Regions from separate parts of the Aeromicrobium sp. CF4.19 genome, predicted to be linked through region 3. Evidence: riboswitches for the same ligand, from Rfam matches in the RefSeq annotation. Region 3 holds a riboswitch; each other region holds the start of a gene.
What was found. A riboswitch is a leader RNA that binds a small molecule or an ion and turns the genes downstream of it on or off. The one in region 3 is predicted to bind thiamine pyrophosphate.
Positions count from the first base shown of each region.

Region 1 (7,192 bases), on a different contig from region 3:
CGCTGGAGACCACGACGACGGCCACGCCCGACTCCGCGAGGTCCTGGACGAGGGCGTAGATCTCGGCCCGGGCGCCGACGTCGACGCCGCGGGTGGGCTCGTCGAGCAGCAGGACGCGGCACTCACGCAACAGCCATCGGGCCAGCACGATCTTCTGCTGGTTGCCGCCGGACAGGGTCCGGACGTGGCGGTCGAGGTGCAGCGGCTGGACGTCGACGGACTGGGCGGCCTGCTCGGCAGCCTGGCGCTCGGCACGATCGGCGCTGATGCCCCAGCGGGAGAACCGACCGAGGCTGGCGAGCGAGACGTTGCGGTAGATGGCGTCGTCGAGGACGAGGGCCTGGGACTTGCGCTCCTCCGGGCAGAGCCCGACGCCGGCGGACACCGCGGCGGCCACGGAGCCGCGCGAGAGGGTGCGACCGTCCACGCTGACGGTGCCCGCATCCGCGCGACGCGCGCCGAAGACCGTCTCGACGATCTCGCTGCGCCCCGCGCCCACGAGCCCGGCGATCCCGAGGATCTCTCCCGGGCGGACCTCGAAGGAGATGTCGGCGAACTCGCCCGCGCGGGCCAGTCCGTCGACGACCAGCAGCGGCGACTCCGACGGTGGGGGTACGCGGCGCTCGGGGTAGGCGGCGGACAGGTTGCGGCCCGTCATGAGGGAGATGAGCTCGGAGGTGGGGGTCTCGCGGGCGTCGAGGTCGGAGGCCACGGTGCGACCGTCCTTCAGGACGGTGAGGCGGTCGCCGATCCGGCGAATCTCCTCCAGGCGGTGGGAGATGTAGATGACGGCCGTACCCTCGGCCCGCAGGTCCGCCACGACGCGGAACAGGCCGTCGACCTCGTCGGGGTCCAGGACCGCGGACGGCTCGTCCATGACGATGACGCGGGCGCGGTGCGAGAGGGCGCGGGCCATGGAGACGATCTGCTGCGAGGCCGCGGACAGCGACCCGACCTCACGCGTGGGCGAGATCTCGGAGTGGCCGAGCCGGTCGAGCAGCTCGCGAGCGGCCGCGACGGAGTCGGAGCGGCGGGTGATGCCGGCGCGGGACTTCTCGTGACCGAGGAAGATGTTGTCGGCGACGCTCAGCCCGGGCACCAGGTCGAGCTCTTGGTAGATGGTGGCGACGCCGGTGGCGATGGAGTCCTGCGGCGTGCGGAAGGTCACCGGCTCGCCCTCCCACCGGATCTCGCCCCCGTCGACCTCGTGGGCACCGGCGAGGACCTTGATCAGGGTCGACTTGCCGGCTCCGTTCTGGCCGAGCAGGCAGTGCACCTCGCCCGCGCGGACCGTGAGGTCGACGCCGTCGAGCGCCCTGACCCCGGGAAAGACCTTGACGATGCCGCGCATCGTCATCAGGGGACCGGTGCCGGCCCCGGCATCGTTCGTCTCGACCATGGCGTGACCGTAGTCACATGTTCTGACGGCTGTCAACCAAAAGTCGAAGACTCATCGACGAACTTCAGTCCCTCTTGACTTCAAAAGCGGAGGTGGTTCACTGATCCCATGACGACCGGCCCGACCCCAGGCGCGAGCGGTGCCGGAGAGCTCCTCCAGCACCTGCGGGACGGACGCGCGCGGACCAAGGCCGAGCTCGCCGAGCTGAGCTCGCTCGCCCGGTCCACCATCTCGACCCGCCTGGACGCCCTCGTGGCGAGTGGGCTGCTGCGTCCCGTGGGCGAGGCCGCCTCCACGGGCGGACGTCCGCCGACCCGCTTCGCACTGGACGGCTCGGCGCGTGCCGTGCTCGGCGTCGACCTCGGTGCATCACACACCGCAGTCGCCGTGATCGACCTCAGCGGGACCGTCCGCGCCGAGACCAGCGTCGCGTCCGACATCGCCGAGGGGCCCGAACCGGTGCTCGATCGTGTGGCCGAGCTGGCCCGCGGACTGCTGGCCGACCTAGGCCTCGACACGACGGACGTCGTGGGCATCGGGATCGGCGTGCCGGGGCCGGTCGAGCACTCCACCGGCCGCCCGATGCATCCGCCGATCATGCCGGGGTGGCACGAGTTCGACGTGCCGGCCCACCTCAACCAGCACTTCGCGGGCCCCGTGCTGGTCGACAACGACGTGAACGTCCTGGCCCTCGGCGAGCACGCCGGCCCGTGGGCGACCGAGGAGCACCTGCTCTACGTCAAGGTCGCCACGGGCATCGGCGCCGGCATCGTCTCCCACCGGCGGCTCGTCCGAGGGGCGGTCGGCACCGCCGGCGACCTCGGGCACGTCCGCATCGTGGAGGTGGACGAGGCCGTCGTCTGCCGCTGTGGGAACACCGGCTGCCTGGAGGCCGTGGCCGCCGGTCCGGCCGTGGCCCGGGCGCTGCGGGAGAGCGGGGTCGAGGCCTCCACCTCGCAGGACGTGGTGGACGCCGTCCGCGGTGGTGACGCCTCCGCGGGCCGCGCGGTGCGCGAGGCCGGACGCGCGATCGGTGGGGTCCTGGCCATGTGCGTCAACCTGCTCAACCCCTCCGTCATCGTCATCGGGGGCACGCTGTCGACTGCCGGCGACCAGCTCGTCGCCGGCGTGCGGGAGGTCATCTACCAGCGCTCGCTGCCTCTGGCCACCAAGGACCTGCGCGTCGTCACGGCCTCCGAGGGTGATCGCGCCGCGCTGGTCGGAGCCGGCGCGCTGGTCCTGGACGAGGTGCTGTCCGCACAGTCCGTCGACCAGCTCGTGAGCCGAGGCGCGCTCCACGCCACCGGCTGACGTCGAGTGCACCAAGATGTGTGAGCGCCAGCACGCACATCTGGTCCCTAGAGCCGATGTGGGTGCTGGCGCTCACGAATCTGGGGCTCGGGGACTCAGCCGAGGAAATGCATCGTCACGGGGACGGCGGCGAGCGCGAGGCCACCGAGCACGACGGCGACGTCGAGCCGGGTCCACGGCGCCGGCTCGGCCCACGTCCGGTGCGTGGCCTGGGCGAACCCGCGAGCATCGAGCGCCACGGAGCGACGCGACGCCGATCGCAACGAGGCCACGAGCAGGGCGAACGCCATCGACGCCCCGTGCCGGACGCGTGCCGCCACTCCACGGGCCGGTGCCACGCCACGGGCCCGGCGCGTGCGACCGAGCTCGCGCCACACCCCGAGCAGCTCGCCGGCCTGCTGCAACGAGGCGGTCACGGCCACCACGGGTCGGGCCGGGAGCCGCAGGTTCTGGCCGAGGTGGTCGCCCAGGCGGGCAGGGTCGATGAGCACCACGAGGAGTGATCCCGGCCAGGCGAGCACGACGATGCGCAGCCCGGCGGTCAGCGCCACCACCTCGTCGTGGCCGCCGAGCCGCCACGTGGAGTAGGCGACGGTCAGGCCGGCGAACACCGCGAAGGCCAGGCACAGCAGCACGTAGCGCACCGAGGGCACGAGCAGGAACGCCGCCACGGCGTAGACCGCGACCGTCACCAGCGCCACCGTCAACGACCGCACCGCAAGGGACGCCGGGACCGACGCCATCCCGACGACGAGCAGCGCGAGCGGGTTGGCGCGCGGCAGCCACCCCCTCATCGCCCTCCCCCCTCTCCCGCGAATGGCGCAGATTCGCGAAAGTGAGACGGCGTGTCGCACGGATCTGCGCCACTCGGGGTCGGCTTTGCGCCACTCGGCGTGGTCATCGCCGCGCTCCTGCCTCGAGCTCGACGACCTCGTCGGCGAGCGCGACGAGGTCGGCGTCGTGGGTCGCCGTCACGACGAGCGCCCCGGCCGTCGCCGCCGACGTGGCCCAGCCGGCCACGGCCGCCCAGGTGAGCCGGTCCTGACCCACCGTGGGCTCGTCGAGCAGCACCGTGCCGGGCCGGTGGGCCAGGGCCGCCGCGATCGCGAGCCGACGCTGCTCGCCGCCGGACAGCCGGTGCGGGTTGGCGCCGGCCAGGTGGGCGAGGCCGAGGTGCTCCAGGAGAGCCTCGACGTCGACCGTCCTTCCCAGCGTGGCGGCGGTGAGCGCCACCTCCTCGGCGACGGTGCGCGCGAGGATGCCGTGCTCGGGCTGCTGAGGGACCCAGCCGGACCGCTCGGCCAGATCGCGTGATGCGAGGCGGTCCGACCCACCCGCCACGCCCCGTGTCGGGGGCTGGAGACCGGCCAGGACGCTGACGAGCGTCGACTTGCCAGCTCCCGACGGACCGACGACGGCGTGCACGCGGCCGGGGGCCAGGTCGGCGTCCAGACCATCGAGCGCGACGGTGCTGACCGAGCCCTGCAGGGAGCGGCGGGTCAGCGTCACGCCGAGGTCTCGCACGATCCGAGGTTCCGGCGGTGGTTCGGGCGCCACGAGGGCCTCCGGCACCGGGCGGGGTGTGGGAGGCGGAAGGCCCGGCATCCACACGCCCAGGTCGCCCAGCTCGTCGCGCCACTCCCGGACGAAGCTCCGCGGGTCGGTGTCGGCCCGAACCTCACCACCACGCCCCAGCACGACGACCCGGTCCACCAGGTCCAGCCACGGCTCGATGCGGTGCTCCACGACGACCAGCGTCGACCCCGTGGCGTCGAGGACCTCCGCGACGGCCGCGCGAACCGCGCGTGCGTTCGTGTCGTCGAGCATCGAGGTGGGCTCGTCGAGCAGGAGCAGCCCCGGCCGCATCGCCAGTGCGCCGGCGAGGGCGAGCCGCTGCAGCTCACCACCGGAGAGGGCGTCCGTCGGGTGGCGTCGTCCCTGGGTCAGGCGCACGGCGGCGAGCGACGCGTCGACGCGTTGCCAGGTCTCCTCCCGCGAGAGGCCAAGGTTCTCCGGGCCGAAGGCGACGTCACGCCCGACCCGACCCGCGACCACGGCGTCGCCGGGGTTCTGGCTCACCAGGCCGATGGCGCCGTCGGCAGTCGCCCGACCGCTCAGGTCACCGGCGAAGGTGTCGCCGAGCGCGCCGATGAGCGCGTGCAGCAGCGTCGACTTGCCCGACCCGCTCGGCCCGGCGAGCAGGACACGCTCGCCGGGCTCGATCGTGAGGTCGAGGCCGGTGAACACGGGCACGCGCCGCCCCAGCGGGCGCCACCCGAAGCCCTCGAAGCGGGCACCGACCGGCGGAGTCACCCTGCCCTGGCTGGACGAGGACGACACGCTCAGGTGAGCGCTGCGTCCCGGTCGTGGGCCTCGCGCCCGGCCGGGAAGGCATCGAGCGCGCCGGTTCCCGCGAGGGCCCGGACGAGCACCCACCCCAGGCCGCCGGCGACGACCGCCCCGGACAGGGCGAAGAGGACGCCGTAGACCAGCTGGTGGCCCACGGTCCAGTCCGGATACAGGACGAATGCCTCATAGACGGCCCCGAGGGCCCCGGACATCGCGCCCATGAGGACCGCCACCGGGAGCGTCCAGAGTCGGTAGGCGAAGACCAGCACCACGAGCTCGGCCCCGAGACCCTGGACGACCCCGGAGAAGAAGACCGTGAAGCCCCACTCGGTGCCGCCGAGGACGAACATCGAGACGATCGCGGCGACGAGCTCGGTCGCAAAGGCGGCACCCGCCTTGCGGACGATGAGTCCGCCGACGATGCCCGCGATGAGCCACGGGCCCGCGAGCAGGCCCCCGGCCGGCGGGTAGCCGACCGTCGCGGCGAGGTCGATGATGCCGTAGAGCTTCCCCCAGGCCCAGAAGACGACGCCGAAGGCGACGCCCAGCGAGGCGATGGTGACGAGGTCGATCGTGCGGTAGCGACCTCGTGCTGGTGAGGACGGTGTCGGTGAGGACGGGGATGCAGAACTCATGTGACTCCCTTCGCCGGTGCTAGCCGGAGCAGGTTCAAGGGTCTGCGGCTGATCCGCACTCTCAGCGCCTCTGCGGGTGGCGCTCCCCTGTCGTGTACCGCCGACTGTACTGCGTCGTCAGTCGAGCAGGTCGGAGCGCTCGAACATGAGGGCGGTCTCGCGGGCCGACGGCTGGCCGACGTCAGGGTCCGCGCCTGCCTGCAGCAGCACGCGCACCACGTCGTCCTCGCCCTTGAAGATCGCTCCGGCCAGCGGGCTCTGACCGCGGTCGTTCAGCGTGTCCACCGAGGCGCCGCGCTCCACGAGGGCCTGCACCGTCACGGGGTGGCCGTGGTAGGCGGCGAGCATCACCAGGGTGTTGCCGACCGCGTCGGTGAGGTCAGCGGGCGTTCCCGCGTCCACCGCGGCGGCCAGCTGACCGGTCTCACCCGCGCGGGCGAGGTCGAGGAGCTGGTGCGCGAGCTCGACGAGACGGGGATCCACATCAGCCATGCAGCCAGCGTAGGTGGGCGACCCATCGGTAGGATCCTCCCCCATGAGGTCACCGTGCGTCTGATCACCGAGGGCGCTCGCGACTGGGTCGTCGACGGTGTCCGTGGCTCCTCCGAGCACCCGAGTGACGCACCGTTCGCCGTGGTGGCGTTGCTGGGCGAGTCCGAGCACCCGCTGCGGCAGTACCTCGGGGTCTGGGCGGTCCTGGGATGCACGCTGGGCGGCTTCCTGGTGTCGGCCGGGATCGGCTCCACCGATGCCACGGCGGCCACGGTCCTGACCGTCGCCGGCCTCGTGCTCCTGCTGGTGTGCGGCACCGGCGGCTGGGTGCTGGTCCGGACCGGACGCGCGGTGAGCGACGCCCTGCTGTGGTGGGCCGAGCTGGACGATGCCCTCGTTCCCGACCGCTCGTGGCGTCGAGCCGGACTGCTTCCCCTCGTCGTCGGCACCGTGGCTGCGCTGGCGGCCCTGCTCGGTTGGTTCGGCACCGCCCTGGCGCTGTCGACCGGCAACTGGACGATGGTCCCGTTCATGCTCGCGATCGCTGTCTCCTTCAACGTCGCCGCCGCGACGATCCTGCGCCACGCCCTGCGCCGCAGCAGGGTGACGCCGCACGAGCTGCCCGACGTCGAGGGCCTCGCCCAACCCTGAGGGCAGTCCTACCGTGGGGGCCATGGACGTCGCGGATCCCACGCCGGTCGAGAACCCGACTCCCGGAGCCGGGCCTGTCGAGGAGGCACCGTGCCCTGGCTGATCGCCCTGATCTTCCTGGTTGGCGCCATCGTGTCCATCCTGGCCGTCATCACGGCCCGCCGCGGCCAGGTGACCCACAGCAAGGACGGCTACGGCGTACCTGCGCACGTCTCCTCCGACCCCGAGCTGAGGAAGCAGGCCAACGACATCGTGGCCTGGTGGGGGACGCTCCTCGCCGGGCTCTGCCTGGCCCCTGTGGGGTTCATGATCTGGGTCATCGTTCGTGAGGTCGACGATCCCGTGACGATGCCGA
Region 1 covers NZ_JBIMEU010000001.1:684,543-691,734, forward strand. Annotated here, with positions in the region: gene ACHAAC_RS03395 (sugar ABC transporter ATP-binding protein) at 1-1,399, opposite strand, end outside; gene ACHAAC_RS03400 (ROK family protein) at 1,508-2,710, shown strand; gene ACHAAC_RS03405 (energy-coupling factor transporter transmembrane component T family protein) at 2,806-3,504, opposite strand; gene ACHAAC_RS03410 (ABC transporter ATP-binding protein) at 3,608-5,146, opposite strand; gene ACHAAC_RS03415 (ECF transporter S component) at 5,053-5,694, opposite strand; TPP riboswitch at 5,683-5,793, opposite strand; gene ACHAAC_RS03420 (ankyrin repeat domain-containing protein) at 5,812-6,186, opposite strand; gene ACHAAC_RS03425 (hypothetical protein) at 6,241-6,837, shown strand; gene ACHAAC_RS03430 (hypothetical protein) at 6,928-7,192, shown strand, end outside.
Region 1: it holds a riboswitch for thiamine pyrophosphate, as region 3 does, so the genes downstream of both, ACHAAC_RS03415 (ECF transporter S component) here and thiO (glycine oxidase ThiO) in region 3, are expected to answer to the same signal.

Region 2 (7,192 bases), on a different contig from region 3:
CATCCCCCTCATCGTGCTGTCCGGCATTCGCACGGCGTGTCTCGCTCGATGAGATGCGCCGCTGGCGCCTCGGGGACGGTGATGGAGACTGGCCGGATGAGTGCCCCCTCCGAGGTCCCCGAGCTCGTCTCCAGGACACTCGACCTCTCCCGCCAGCTGGGGTTCATCACCTCCACCCGGCACGAGACCGGACGGTTGCTCGCGACCCTCGCCGCAGCGTGCAGTGGCACGCTCGCCGAGCTCGGCACCGGAACCGGTGTCGGCTCGGCCTGGCTGTCCAGCGGGGCTCCGAAGGGCGCGCGCATCGTCAGCGCGGAGCTGGACCCCGCACTCGCCGAGGACGTGCAGAGGATCTTCGCAGACGTCGAGAACGTCGACATCGTCTCCGGAGACTGGTCCTCGCTGGAGCAGTACGCACCGTTCTCCCTGCTCTTCGTCGACGTCCGCGAGGTGATGGAGAACATCGACGTCCTGGCCGACCTGATGGAGCCGGGCGGAATCGCCGTGCTCGACGACTTCGTGCCCTCGGCCCACTGGCCGCCCATCGTGGACGGGCAGGTGGACACGGTGCGCGAGAGCTGGCTCGTCGACGAACGCTTCGCCGCCGTGGAGATGATGATCGACGAGGGTGCCTCGCTGATCATCGCCACGCGACGCTGAGCTACCTGCCGGGCAGGAGCGACCTCAGGGCCCGTGCGACCGCCGAGGCCGGCCGCACGACCACGCGTCCCACCCGGAAGGTCCACGTGCCGTGCAGCCGCTCGATCTCCGCGTGCAGGCCAGTGATGGTCACCTCGTCCGACTCATGACGCCGGCGGGCCACCTCGTGGGCGTCTCGAGCCTCCTGGAGGTCCCTCTCGATCCTCTCGATCCTGCGGGTGTCGTTCGTGATGCGCCCCCAGTATCGGTAGAAGCGTGCCCCGAAGGTCTCCGCGCTGCGAACGGCCTTCAGAAGACGGGGCTCCAGGGGCGCGATCTCCCGCACGACCAGCTCCTCGAGGACGCGGGGAACGACACGGTCGATGGAGTACGTCTCGACCAGCTGTTCGCGCCGCTGGGCGTGGAAGGCGACAGCGGTGGAGTAGCCCGCGAGGATCTCCTCGGCGATCTGCTCGGCGGTCAGCCGACGACCCTCGCGACCCGAGAAGTTGTGTGTCGCCGCGTGGTCGAGCCGCTCGTCATCGAGGTAGCCGTAGCCGCCGTGCTTGTCATAGACGAACACGGGGACTCCGGCCACCAAGCAGTACTGGACTGTCTTGCCGATCGTGACGACGACGTCCGCCCCACCCACGAGGTCGGCGGTGATCAACGTCTGGTCCCCGACCGCTCGTCCGACGTGGCGCACGTCGAGCCCGCGCTCGCGGAGCACCTGCTTGGCCTCCATGAGCTCGGGCGCCGCATGATTGGTCACCACCAGGACCTTCTGCGGCGAGGGCCTCGTGATCGGTCGGACACGCGAGAAGGCGATGGGTGCCGGGTTGGGGTACAGGGCCACCGCAGGACTCTGATCGAAGTACGCGACGAGAGCGGTTCGCGACTCAACGGAGTTGAACAGGCTCAACGACGCCAGCCGCTCCTCCAGACCGATGATGTACGGGTGCTCATCGGGAGCGATGGGCAACGGAGACATGTGCAGGAACACGAAGGCCGGCATCGATCCCGGTGGCGGGTCGGCGAGCTGGTCCAGCATCGCCACGGGCAGCACCTGGCTGTTGACCCAGACGACGTCGAACTCGGCGAAGGACAGGCCCTTCACACCCTCGTCGTCCACGACGTCGATCCCCCGGTCGGAGAAGATCTCATCAGCGGGCGTCCCGACGTACGCCGCGTAGACGAGCACGTCTGCCCCGGCGTCGCGCAGATACTCGGCGAGGTCGAGTGTCACGACGGTGGAGCCCATGATGTCGTGAATGATCGAGTGGCAGATCAGGAAGCGTCGACCTTCGACGAGTGGCGACTGCATGGGTGACTCATCCTGCCACGAGCCAGCCGGCCGGCCCCTGCGTGTCGACGCGTCTCATCGAGGCGGGCTCGTACGTCCTGACCCCGGCCAGCGCTCGCCTCTCCAGGCGGCGTCCCAGAACATCCACTCGAAGCGGGTCGCCGTGAGGTAGGCGTCGATGACGGCCGGCTCGTCACGCGTCACGCGATCCAGGCAGTCCTCGGCCCGCCGGACGGCTGCGTCGAACTCGGGGTCCGCATAGGTCCGGATCCACGCCGCGTAGGGGTGGTCGTCGCCGACCTCGGCAGCGAGGTGCCGGCCCACCTCGGCGTAGACACGAAAGCACGGCAGCACGGCCGCGACCGCGACGTCGAACGGTGCCGAGACCGCCATCTCGAGCAGGAAGCCGGTGTAGGCCCGACAGGTCGGGCTCGGCTCAGCGACGCCCGGCGCATCCGGGTCGAGCCCACGAGACCCCAGCCACCCGGTGTGCAGCTCACGCTCCGCCACCACGGCACCGGTGGCCGCGGAGGCGAACAGCTCGACGTCGCGGACCCCGGCGCCGCGCACGGCCAGCTGCGCGAGGACGCGGGCATAACGGTCGAGGTAGTGGGCGTCGTCGACGAGGTAGCGGGTGAAGGCCTCCTCGGGCAACGACCCGTCCCCCAGCTCGACCACGAACGGGTGCTCCACGATGGCTCCGAACCACCCGGATGCGGCGGTCCACGCCGCCTCGGCGGCGCTCATCGCGCCACCGCTGTCAGAAGGTGCGAAGAAAACACCGGCGGCGCGATGACGTGCCTTCGGTTCACTCGCTGGCGCGCCCCCAAGCACTCCGCTGCGCTCCGTGCAGGGCGGTGCCCCCAGCTCATCGGCCGGCCAGGTGGTCGACGGGGCCGCGTCCGGACCCGACGTCGCGTCGAGAGCCCGAGGCCAACGCGGCGACGAGGTAGTCCTTGGCCCGCCCGACCGCGGCGTCGACCGACTCCCCCCGCACCAGGAAGGACGCCACGGCCGAGGACAACGTGCAGCCCGTGCCATGCGTGTGCTCGGTCCGGACCCGGGGGGCCGAGAGGTGCCGGACGCCGTCCCGGGTCACCAGCACGTCGACGCTCTCGGCACCGTCGAGGTGCCCACCCTTGACGAGGGCGGCAGCCGCACCTGCCTGCACGAGCAGGTGGCCGGCACGTTCCTGCCCGGCGACGTCCGTGATCGAGGTCCCGGTGAGGATCTCGGCCTCCGGGACGTTCGGCGTGACGACGGTCGCGAGGGGCAGCAGCTCGGCCGCGATGACCTCGACCGTCTCGTCGGGGACGAGCTGGTCCCCGGAGGACGCCACCATGACCGGGTCGAGCACGACGTGCCGGACGGGGTTCCGGCGCAACGCCTCGGCGACGCAGGCAGCGACGTCGGGACCTCCGAGCATCCCGATCTTCACGGCACCGACGTCGAGGTCGGACAGCACGCTCTCCAGCTGCTGCGCGACGAACGCCGTCGGGACGGCGTGGATGCCTTGCACACCGGTGGTGTTCTGGGCCGTGAGAGCCGTCAGGACGGCGCCCGCATAGACCCCGAGTGCCGTCGCCGTCTTGACGTCGGCCTGGATGCCGGCCCCGCCGGAGGGGTCGGACCCGGCGATGCTGAGCATGACGGGGACCCGGCTCATCGCTGCCACCTGCCCTGCTCCACCGCGGACCGCAGACTCCTCGTCGCCTCCGCTGGATCCTCGGCGCGGCAGATGGCGCTCACCACGGCCACGCCCTCGGCGCCGGCGCGGACGACCTCGGCGGCGTTGGTCCCGTCGATGCCCCCGATGCCGACGACCGGGCACCGACCGGCGACCGCCTCCACCACGGCGCGAAGACCGTCCAGGCCCAGCGGTGGCTGGTGGTCGGGCTTGGTGCCCGTGGCCCACACAGGGCTGACCGCGACGTACGTGCACGCGGCGAGGCCCTCCACGTCGTCCAGCTGGTCGACGCCGTTGATCGACCACCCCACCACGGCCCGGGGCCCGAGCGTCGCTCGCGCCTCAGCCGGCGTCAGGTCGTCGGCACCGACGTGGATCCCGTCGGCGACCCGCGCCGCCTCCATGTCGTCGTTGACCACGAGCGGCACCCCCCGCGCCGAGGTGAGCGCGCGCAACCGGATGGCCGCCCCCGCGAGCTCACGACTGGTGGCCGTCTTGTCGCGGAGCTGGACGAGGTCCACGCCCCCGGTCACGGCAGCGCTGACCACCTCGGGCAGCCCCACCATCGGCTCGGTCACGAGGTAGACCGACAGGTCGAGGGTCATCGCGCGACCACGGCGGCCACGGCCTCGTCCTCCAGCGCGGCAAGAGCGTCGAGCAGGTGCACGCGCAGCGTCCCGGGCCCGTCGGCCCGCTCGCCCGCCCGCTCCCCTGCCGCGGCCAGCATCGCCATCGCGACGGTTGCCGCGTCGACGGCGTCGTCGCTCACCGCCGCGCACGCCGCCACGAGAGCCGTGGCGGAGCAGCCGAGCGCGGAGATCAGCGGCATCCGGGGATCACCGCCGGTCACGTGCACGGTGCGCGCGCCGTCGGTGATGACGTCGGTCGCGCCGCTCACCACCACGACGGCCCCGGTGGAGGCGGCCAGCGCGATCGCCTCGTCGAGCACGTCGGTGGAGTCGTGCGTGGAGTCGACCCCCCGGCCGGCGCCGGCTGCGGTCGCGAGCGCCACGACCTCGCTCGCGTTGCCCCGGATCACCGTGGGGTGGTGCCCCAGCAGTGCGGTGGCGGACTCACGACGGTAGGCCGTGGCGCCGACGGCGACCGGGTCGAGCACCCAGGGGATGCCACGCTCGTGCGCCACCGAGACGGCGGCATGCATGCCCGCGATCCACGGCGGACTGAGCGTGCCGATGTTGGCCACGACGGCCGATGCGATACCGGCCATCTCGCCGGCCTCCCGCTCGTCGTGGACCATCGCCGGCGAGGCGCCCGCTGCGTTGAGCACGTTGGCTGCGAGATCCATCGAGACGTAGTTGGTCAGGCACTGGACGAGCGGTGAGCGCTCCCGCAGGGCGCGGTGGATGGTGGTGAGTGCGGACGTGTCCGTCACGTGGGCTCCCTCCGCCGGTACGAACCGGATCAGGTGTGCGGGTGTGATCTCAGCCCCGTCGGTGGGGCACCCCGGCCTTGCGCCGACACCGTAGCAATCAGCCGCGGGCGGCCAGTCATCGGCGGTGGACGTCGACGCGGGGCAGGACGGCCTGCACCACCGGACCGATGGCAAGGGCGTAGGCCACGGTGCCCACGCCCACGGTCCCGCCCAGGACGAAGCCGACCACCAGGACCGTGAGCTCCAGCGTCGTGCGCCAGAAGCGCACGCTGCGCCCCGTCCGCTCCACGAGCCCGAGCCACAGGCCGTCACGGGGCCCCGGGCCGAGCCTGGCCCCGATGTAGAGGGCGCCCGCGACGCCGTTGCCCACGATGCCGCCGACGAGCAGCAGCGCCTGCCAGACGAGGAGGTCGGACGTCGGGATGAGCGCCAGGCCGAGATCGGCGGCCAGGCCGATGACGATGACGTTGAGGACGGTCCCGACGCCGGGACGCTGCCGCAACGGCACCCAGAGCAGCAGCAGGAACACGCCGGTGAGGATCACCACCTGGCCGAACGTGAGTGGCACGTGGTGGGTCATGCCCTCGTGGAAGACGTCCCAGGGGTCCAGTCCGAGGCCCGATCGCACGAGCATCGCCATCGTGACCCCGTAGAGGACGAGGCCGCCCATGAGCTGGACCAGGCGGGCGATCATCGGTTCCAGTCGTCCTGCTGGGGCCAGGTGGACCCGAGGGTCTGCTCCGCGTGGCTGCGCGGCGCAGGCCGCGAGCCCAGGCCGTCGGTGCGCACGAGCACGACGGTCCGCCACACGGCCCACACCAGCAGCAGGACGACGAGGATCACGAAGAGCATGGCTTCATCGTGCTCGCCATTGGCCTTTGAATCCATAGCCAATCGTGCAAGAGTGGCCTCATGACCACCGTCCTGTCGGCCAGCCGGCTGGCAACCCTGCTCGGGACCGACCTCCAGGCGGACAGCGTGCCCCTGTACCGGGTCGTGGCGGACCGGATGCGGCTGCTGGTGAAGGACGGCCGCGTCCCCGACGGGGTCAGGCTGCCCAGCGAGCGCGAGCTCGCCACCGCACTGCGGCTGAGCCGGACCACCACCACCCGCGCCTACGCCGAGCTGCGCGACGCCGGACTGCTGGAGTCGCGCCGCGGGTCCGGGAGCATCGTGCGGGTGCCGCTGTCCCGCTCCGGCGCCAGCTCCCTGATCACCGACCCACGGGACGAGAACACCATCGCCCTCACCTACGCCGCCCCCTCCGGCCCGCCGGGCCTGACCCGCGCCTTCGAGGCTGCACTCGCTCGCGCCGACGGACTGCTCACGACCTCCGGCTACCTGCCGGACGGCCTGCCCGCACTGCGCGAGGCGCTGGCCGAGCGGTACCGCAGCCGGGGCCTGGACACGTCGCCGGACCAGGTGATCGTCACCAGCGGCGCGATGGGTGCGCTGTCCCTCGTGGCCCGCACGATCATGGCGCCCGGCCGGAGGGTGGTCGTGGAGGCGACGTCCTACCCCCACGCCCTGGAGTCGTTCGTCGCCACCGGCGCGCGCCTGTCACCCTTGCCGGCCGGGGACGACCCGTGGGACACCGAGGCGCTCGCTGCACTCCTGGCCGGAGGACGCCACCACGCCGCCTACGTCATCCCCGAGTTCCACAACCCGACCGGAGCCGTCATGGATGCGCAGACGCGCCTCGAGTGGGTCCGGCTGGTCCGCCGCCACGACGTCCTGCAGGTGGTGGATGAGTCCCTGCGCGAGGTCAACCTCGACGGGCTCGAGCTCCCACCCTCGCTGGCACAGCACGACGACCGAGCCGTCCTCGTCGGATCGGCATCCAAGGAGTTCTGGGGCGGGCTGCGGGTGGGGTGGATCCGCGCCCCGCACGAGCTCATCACCCCGCTCGTGCAGCACCGCATGGCCGACGACCTCGGCAGCTCCGCCTTCGAGCAGCTGGTGGTCACCGAGCTGCTGACCGAGGGCGGGCAGACCGCCGCGGCCGGGCGAGCCCGTTCCCGCGCGGCCCGCGATCACCTGCTCGGCGAGCTGGCCGAGCACCTCCCCGAGATCACCGCACCGTGTCCCGCCGGCGGGCTCAGCCTCTGGGCCGAGCTGCCGAGGCCCACGTCGTCCCGCCTGGTGACCGCCGCCGCGCGCCACGACCTCC
Region 2 covers NZ_JBIMEU010000013.1:3,952-11,143, reverse strand. Annotated here, with positions in the region: gene ACHAAC_RS16910 (O-methyltransferase) at 97-660, shown strand; gene ACHAAC_RS16905 (hypothetical protein) at 662-1,963, opposite strand; gene ACHAAC_RS16900 (TenA family protein) at 2,018-2,689, opposite strand; gene thiD (bifunctional hydroxymethylpyrimidine kinase/phosphomethylpyrimidine kinase) at 2,811-3,608, opposite strand; gene thiE (thiamine phosphate synthase) at 3,605-4,234, opposite strand; gene thiM (hydroxyethylthiazole kinase) at 4,231-5,022, opposite strand; TPP riboswitch at 5,012-5,106, opposite strand; gene ACHAAC_RS16880 (YczE/YyaS/YitT family protein) at 5,138-5,716, opposite strand; gene ACHAAC_RS16875 (hypothetical protein) at 5,713-5,874, opposite strand; gene ACHAAC_RS16870 (PLP-dependent aminotransferase family protein) at 5,935-7,192, shown strand, end outside.
Region 2: it holds a riboswitch for thiamine pyrophosphate, as region 3 does, so the genes downstream of both, thiM (hydroxyethylthiazole kinase) here and thiO (glycine oxidase ThiO) in region 3, are expected to answer to the same signal.

Region 3 (7,192 bases):
GCGGACCAGCTGCGCCGCCACGATCTCGACGCGGCAGAAGAGGCCGGCGCCCGGGAGTGGGTGGGCAACCGCAGCCGCAACATCGACGGCGAGGACGTCGACCCCTACCACGTGCTCGCCTTCGGCCGCGGAAAGCCACTTGCCGAGCTGATGGTCGCCGGGCTCGACCAGCACGCGATGCGGCTGTGGACGCCCCTGCTGGACCGGATGGACGTCTGATGGCCGATCCGACCGAGTTCCGCATCACCGACCCCATGCCCCGGGGCAACGCCACCACCCTGCTGGAGGCCAGCGCGGGCACCGGCAAGACCTGGGCCATCGCGGCCCTGGTGACCCGGTTCGTCGCCGAGGGGCACGCCGAGCTCGACGACCTGCTCGTGGTCACGTTCGGCCGGGCCGCGAGTGCCGAGCTCAAGGACCGGGTGCGTGAGCGGCTCGTCGAGGCCGAGGCCGTCCTCACCACGGGGCAGGCCCCGGCCGGCGACCCCCTGCTCACCCTGCTGCTGGAGGGCGACGAGGCAGAGCGAGGCGAGCGGCGCCGTCGGCTGCGGCGGGCCGTCGCCGGTTTCGACGAGGCCACCATCACCACCACCCACGGCTTCTGCCACGCCGTGCTGCGCAGCCTGGGCACCACCGGCGACGTCGAGCCAGGCTCGGCGCTCGTGGAGGACGACGGCGACATCGTGGAGGACGTCGTGGCCGACCTCTACCTGCAGGCCGCCGGACGACGGATGCCGCCACCGTTCCCACCGGCCGAGGCTCGCATGCTCGGCGACCGCGCCGTGGGCGACCCTGCAGCGGAGCTCCTGCCCGTCGACGCCCCCGCCGACTCCCCACCGGACCTGCGCCGCCGCTTCGCCGCTGCCGTGCGCGACGAGGCGGCCCGCCGCCGGCTCGCCGCCCGCACCCTCTCCTACGACGACCTGCTGCAACGGCTCGCCGAGGCACTGGAGCCTGAGGGGTCGGCCGCACGCACCGTCATGCGTGAGCGCTGGCGCATCGTCCTGGTCGATGAGTTCCAGGACACCGACCCCGTGCAGTGGCAGATCCTGGAGCGCGCCTTCGTCGGGCACGCCACGGTGGTCCTCGTCGGCGACCCCAAGCAGGCCATCTACGGCTTCCGGGGAGGCGACGTCCACACCTACCTGCGGGCCGCCGCACTCGCCGACGTCCGCCACACGCTCGTGCTCAACCACCGCAGCGACGCACCGCTGGTCGCCGCCGTCGACGCGGTGCTGAGGGGATCGGCGCTGGGCGACCCCGAGATCGTCGTGCGTCCCGCGCGCGCCGCACTGCAGGGCAGCCGACTGGTGGACCCCGAGCACCCCCACCCCTTCCGCCTGCGGGTGCTGACCCGTGAGGACGCCGGGTTCCCGGCCGGCAAGACGGTCAAGATCGGACCGGCGCGCGAGCGCATCGCTGCGGACGTCGCAGCCGACATCGCCGCGCTGCTCACCCGGGACGCCACCTACGACGACGGCACCGGTCCGCGTCCGGTCGGCGCGGGCGACGTCGCGGTGCTCGTGGAGCGGCACGCCGAGGCCGACCTCCTGCAGAGCGCCCTCACCAAGGCCGGGGTCCCGGCCGTGCGTGGCGGCGGGGCCGACGTGCTGCAGAGCGATGCGGGTGCTCACTGGGTGACCCTGCTGTATGCCTTGGAGTCCCCGCACCGCAGCGGCTTGGTCCGCGCCGCCGCGATCGGCCCGTTCGTCGGGCACACCGCCGCAGGGATCGCGGGCCCCGACGCCGACCAGCTCACCGACGCCATCTCCTCTCGTCTGCGCGACCTCGCCGACGTGCACCGAGAACGCGGTACCGCCGGTCTCGTCGAGGCGCTCATCGGTGACGCCGCCGTGGTCGAGCGGGTCCTGGGCCAGGTCGGTGGCCGGCGGCTGCTCACCGACCTCGAGCACGTCGGCCACGTCTTGCAGCGCGCGGCGCGCGAACGAGGGCTCGGCTCGTCCGGCCTGCTGCGCTGGCTGCTGGACCGCCGGGCCGACGGCGCACAGGCCGGTGATCGTGCCCGCCGGCTGGACAGTGACGCCGAGGCGGTGCAGATCGTCACCACGTTCGTCAGCAAGGGACTGCAGTACCCCGTGGTCTACGCGCCGTTCCTGTTCAACCGCTACGACGCCGAGCGCGACGTCCTGCGCCTGCACCGGGACGGCCGACGCTGTCTGGACGTCGGCGGCGACGGCCCGTCCTGGAAGGAGCACGCCCAGCTCGCCGCCTCGGAGCGGGCGGGGGAGTCCCTGCGGCTGCTCTACGTCGCCATGACCCGCGCCCAGTCCGGACTCGTCATGCACTGGTCCCCGTCGTGGGACAGCAAGAACGCCGGCCTGCACCGGCTGCTCCTGCGGCCCGACCCCGACGATCCCGCCGTGCCCGACCAGCTGCCGCCTCCGTCCGACGTCGAGGCCGTCGCCCGGCTGCGAGCCTGGCAGGAGCGCGGCGGTCCGGTCGTGGAGCGGATGGAGACGACGTCGATCCTGCTGCCGGAGTCCACGGACGCCCGGGCCGAGCTCAGCGCCCGCCGCGTCACCCGTGACATCGACGTCACGTGGCGGCGCACGTCCTACTCCTCGTTGGTGCGCCGCGAGGAGGAGGTCTCCGTCGGCAGCGAGCCGGCCGCCGTGGGGCCCGAGGACGAGCAGCCCGTCGAGACCGGTCCATCGCCGGAGACCGCCGGGCTCGGGCCCTCCCCGTGGGCCTCGCTGGCCGGCGGCGCGGCGCTGGGCACGCTCGTGCACGGCGTCCTGGAGGAGGTCGACGTCGAGGCGCCCGACCTCCCGGCCGAGGTGTGGCGCTGCCTGGAGCTGGAGCAACGACGCCGACCGTTCCCCGTGGACTCCGAAGTCCTGGTGGCCGCGCTCACCGACGTGCTGCACACCCCGATGGGCCCGCTCGTCGACGAGCTCACACTCGCCGAGGCGCTCGCGCTCAGGCCGCTGCGTGAGCTGGACTTCGAGCTCCCGCTCGCCGGTGGTGACGTCGTGCGTGGCCTGCAGCAGGACGTGGGCCGGCTCGCCGACGTCGCCGACGTCATGGAGGCCCACCTGGCCCCGGACGACCCGCTGCGCCCCTTCGCGGCGGACCTGCGCGACGCCACGCTGGCCGGCCGCACCCTGCGGGGCTACCTCACCGGATCGATCGACCTGCTGCTGCGCACCCCGACCTCCCGCACCCTCGTCGTCGACCACAAGACCAACCGGCTCGAACCCCCCGACGGCGGGCTCGAGGCGTACGCGCCGAACCGGCTGGCCGGGGCCATGCTGCACACCACCTATCCGCTGCAGGCGATGCTCTACACCGTCGCGCAGCACCGCTTCCTGCGCTGGCGGCTGCCGGGGTACGACCCGGACGAGCACCTCGGGGGAGCGCTGTACCTCTTCGTCCGCGGAATGACCGGGCCCGACGTCCCCCGCGACGCGAACGGCGCGCCCTACGGTGTGTTCGCCTGGCGTCCGCCGTCCTCCCTCGCGCTGGCTCTCAGCGACCTGCTCGACGGAGGTACGTCATGACCATCGACGAGACCGCACCCCTCGATCCCTTCGACGTGCAGGTGGTGCAGGGCGCCACGGGCGTGCTCGGGCAGCTCAACCGGGACGGCGTGCTGGAGGCGGCCGACGTCCACGTGGCCCGCACCCTGGGCCGGCTCGGCGGGGAGGAGGACGAGTCCGTCCTGCTCGCGGCCGCGCTGGCGGTGCGGGCCGTGCGGCTGGGGTCCTCGTGCGTCGACCTCAGCACGGCAGAGGTCGAGTGGCCGGCCGAGGGCTGGTGGGAGCGCGTCGCTGCCAGCCCCCTGACCACCGGACCGGACCGGGTCCTCGTCGCCGAGGAGCCGCTGCTGTACCTGGCGCGCTACCACGACCTCGAGGTGTCCCTGTGCGAGCGGCTCACCGACCGCCTGCAGGTCCCGCCGCCGGACGTCGACGATCCACGGCTCACGGCCGACCTCGATCGGTTGTTCGCTCAGGAGTCGTTCGCCGAGCAACGTGCTGCCGCGGGCCGCGCGGCACGCGGCTGGACGTCCGTGCTGACGGGAGGGCCGGGCACCGGCAAGACCACGACCATCGCCCGGCTCCTGGTGGCGCTCTCCGCCCAGCACCTGGGTCGGTCCTCCCGTCCGCTCACGGTCGGGCTCGCCGCACCCACCGGCAAGGCGTCGGCCAGGATGCGCGAAGCGATCGTCGAGGCAGCCGGCGCGGAGGTCTTCACCGACGCCGAGCGGACGTGGCTCGGATCGTTGGAGTCGCTCACGCTGCACCGCCTGCTCGGCCCCCGCCCGGACCACCGCACGGCCTTTCGTCACCACGCCGGGCAGAAGCTCCCGCACGACGTCATCGTGGTGGACGAGACCTCGATGGTCTCGCTGCTGATGATGGAACGGCTCGTGCAGGCGGTCTCGCCGACGTGCCGACTGGTGCTGGTCGGCGATGCCGAGCAGCTCGCCTCGGTCGAGGCGGGTGCCGTGCTGCGGGACGTCATCGACGGCCTGGCCGGGTCGGCCGGCGAGACGGTGACCCGACTCACCCGGGGGCACCGCTTCGAGGGTGTCATCGGCGACCTCGCCGAGGCAGTCGTCGGTGGCGACGCGGATCGCACCATCGACCTCCTGCAGTCCGGCGACGAGGCCCTCACCTTCGTGGGCCCCGAGGCGCTCGACCGTGTCGTGTCGGTCCGGCCCCGAGCCCAGGCCCATGCCGTTGCCCAGGCGGCGCTGGACGCCGACGCCGATGCCGGGCTGGCCGCTCTCACCGAGCACCGGCTGCTGTGTGCGCATCGCGACGGTCCGTGGGGCGTGCAGACGTGGAACGAGCGGCTGGAGCGCGCGGTCCGGACCTTCCCCGACCCCGCCCGCCCGTGGTTCCCGGGTCGCCCGGTCCTCATCACCCGCAACGACGCCTCGCTGGGGGTGCACAACGGTGACGTCGGCATCACCCTCGACGACGCCGGCCGGCTGGTGGTGCGGCTCGACACCGGGCGCTCGGTCTCGGCGGCCCGCCTCGCATCGGCCCGGAGCGCCTACGCCAGCACCGTGCACCGCAGTCAGGGCAGCGAGTTCGAGCACGTCACGCTGCTGCTGCCGCAGGAGGAGTCCCTCGTGCTCACCCGAGAGCTGCTCTACACCGCCATCACCCGGGCTCGCACCTCGCTGACCGTCGTGGGCACGCCGGACGTCGTGCGAGCCGCGGTGGAGCGTCGCACCGCCCGGGCCAGCGGCGTCGCCCAGCGGCTCCGGGAGATGCGGGCCGCCGCCCGTCCGTGAGCGCTGCTAGCCTCGGCATGCGCGGGAGCCCGGATCGAGCCGGGCTGAGAGGGCATCGCTGCCGACCGCTGAACCTGATCTGGATCATGCCAGCGAAGGGAGCATCGGATGAGCCGTCTCGTGGTCGTCGGCCACGGCGTCGTCGGCGCGGTCGCGTGCTGGCGTGCCGCTGAGGCCGGGCTCGACGTCACCTGCCTGGACCCCGCACCGGCACAGGGTGCCACCCACGCCGCCGCCGGGATGCTCGCACCGGTCACCGAGACCGAGTTCGGCGAGTCCGAGATGCTGCGGCTCACGCTGGACTCCGCGGCCAGGTGGCCGCACTTCGCGCAGCAGGTACGGGCAGCCTCCGGCATCGACGTGGGGTATCGACGGTGCGGCGTCCTCTCGGTGGGCTACGAGCGTGCGGACGTCGAGCAGCTGGGCCGGCTGGCCGCCCTGCAGCGCGAGCACGGCCTGCGCGTGACCGAGCTCGGCTCCGAGGAGGCCCGACGACGTCGGGCGATGCTCGGTCCGCGGGTGGCCGGCGGGTTCTGGAACGACGAGGACGGTCAGGTGGACCCGCGTCTGCTGATGCGTGCGCTCGCGGTGATCGCCGAGCGTCGGGGTGTGCGCCTCGTGCGGCGATCGGCCGTCTCGCTGCTCCGCACGGCCGCCGGCGGGGTGCGGGGAGTCATGGACGACCACGGGCAGGAGCACCCTGCCGACGTCGTCGTCCTGGCCACCGGGCACGCCGTCGGCCCGCTGCTCGAGCGCACGGCGGTCCTCGCACCCGTCCGACCGGTGAAGGGTGAGGTGCTCAGGCTCGTCGGGACCGGGCCGGAGTGGCCGCGCGAGCCCTGCATCGTCCGTGGTCTGGTCCAGCATCGCCCCGTCTACGCGGTGTTCCGCGGCACGGAGTCGCCGGGTGACGGCGAGGTGGTCCTCGGGGCCACCTCGACGGAGTGGCCGGATGACCGGCGCGTCACGGCCGGTGGCCTCTTCGGGCTGCTCAGGGACGTGCGGGCGCTGATCCCCGGTATCGACGAGCTCGCGGTCGCCGAGCACCTCGCGCGGGCCCGGCCGGCCACCCCGGACAACCTGCCGCTCCTGGGGGCGACCTCGGTCCCGGGGCTGGTGCTCGCGACGGGGCACTACCGGCACGGGATCCTGCTCGCGGCGTCCACGGCCCACGCTCTGGACGCGATCCTGGCCGATCGGCCGGTCGACGACATCTGGCAGGCGGCCCACCCGGAGCGGTTCGCGGCGGCATCTGCCCCGACGAGAGGAGCGCACGCATGAGTGAGCCGATGGTGCTCGTGGTCAACGGTCGCGACCGGGAGTGCGACCCGGCGGTGACGATCCCGTCGCTGGTCGGTGAGGTGTCGCCGGCCACGACCGGGATCGCGGTGGCGGTGAACGGCACGCTCGTGCCGAGGAGCCAGTGGCGGACCACGCCGCTGGTCGACGGTGACCGGGTGGACGTCGTCACCGCGGTCCAAGGCGGATGAGGAATCAGATGACACAGAGGACGACGGACGACCCGCTCACCATCGCCGGTGTCCCGCTGGGATCCCGGCTCATCATGGGCACCGGGGGAGCGCCGAGCCTGTCCGGTCTGGAGGACGCGCTGGTGGCCTCCGGCACGGAGCTGACGACGGTGGCCATCCGTCGCGTCAGCCTTCCGGGTGGCGACCCCGACGACGCCGGCGCCGCGGACGGTTCGGTGTGGCGGATGCTGACGCGCCTGGGCATCCGGGCCCTGCCCAACACCGCTGGTTGCTTCTCGGCTGCTGACGCGGTGCTCACCGCTCGGCTCGGCCGTGAGGCCTGCGAGACCAGCTGGGTCAAGCTGGAGGTCATCGCCGACGAGCAGAGCCTGCTGCCCGACCCGGTCGAGCTGCTGGTGGCGGCGCGCGAGCTGGTCGCCGACGGATTCGAGGT
Region 3 covers NZ_JBIMEU010000002.1:633,101-640,292, reverse strand. Annotated here, with positions in the region: gene recC (exodeoxyribonuclease V subunit gamma) at 1-219, shown strand, start outside; gene ACHAAC_RS07665 (UvrD-helicase domain-containing protein) at 219-3,521, shown strand; gene recD (exodeoxyribonuclease V subunit alpha) at 3,518-5,269, shown strand; TPP riboswitch at 5,281-5,387, shown strand; gene thiO (glycine oxidase ThiO) at 5,378-6,550, shown strand; gene thiS (sulfur carrier protein ThiS) at 6,547-6,759, shown strand; gene ACHAAC_RS07645 (thiazole synthase) at 6,768-7,192, shown strand, end outside.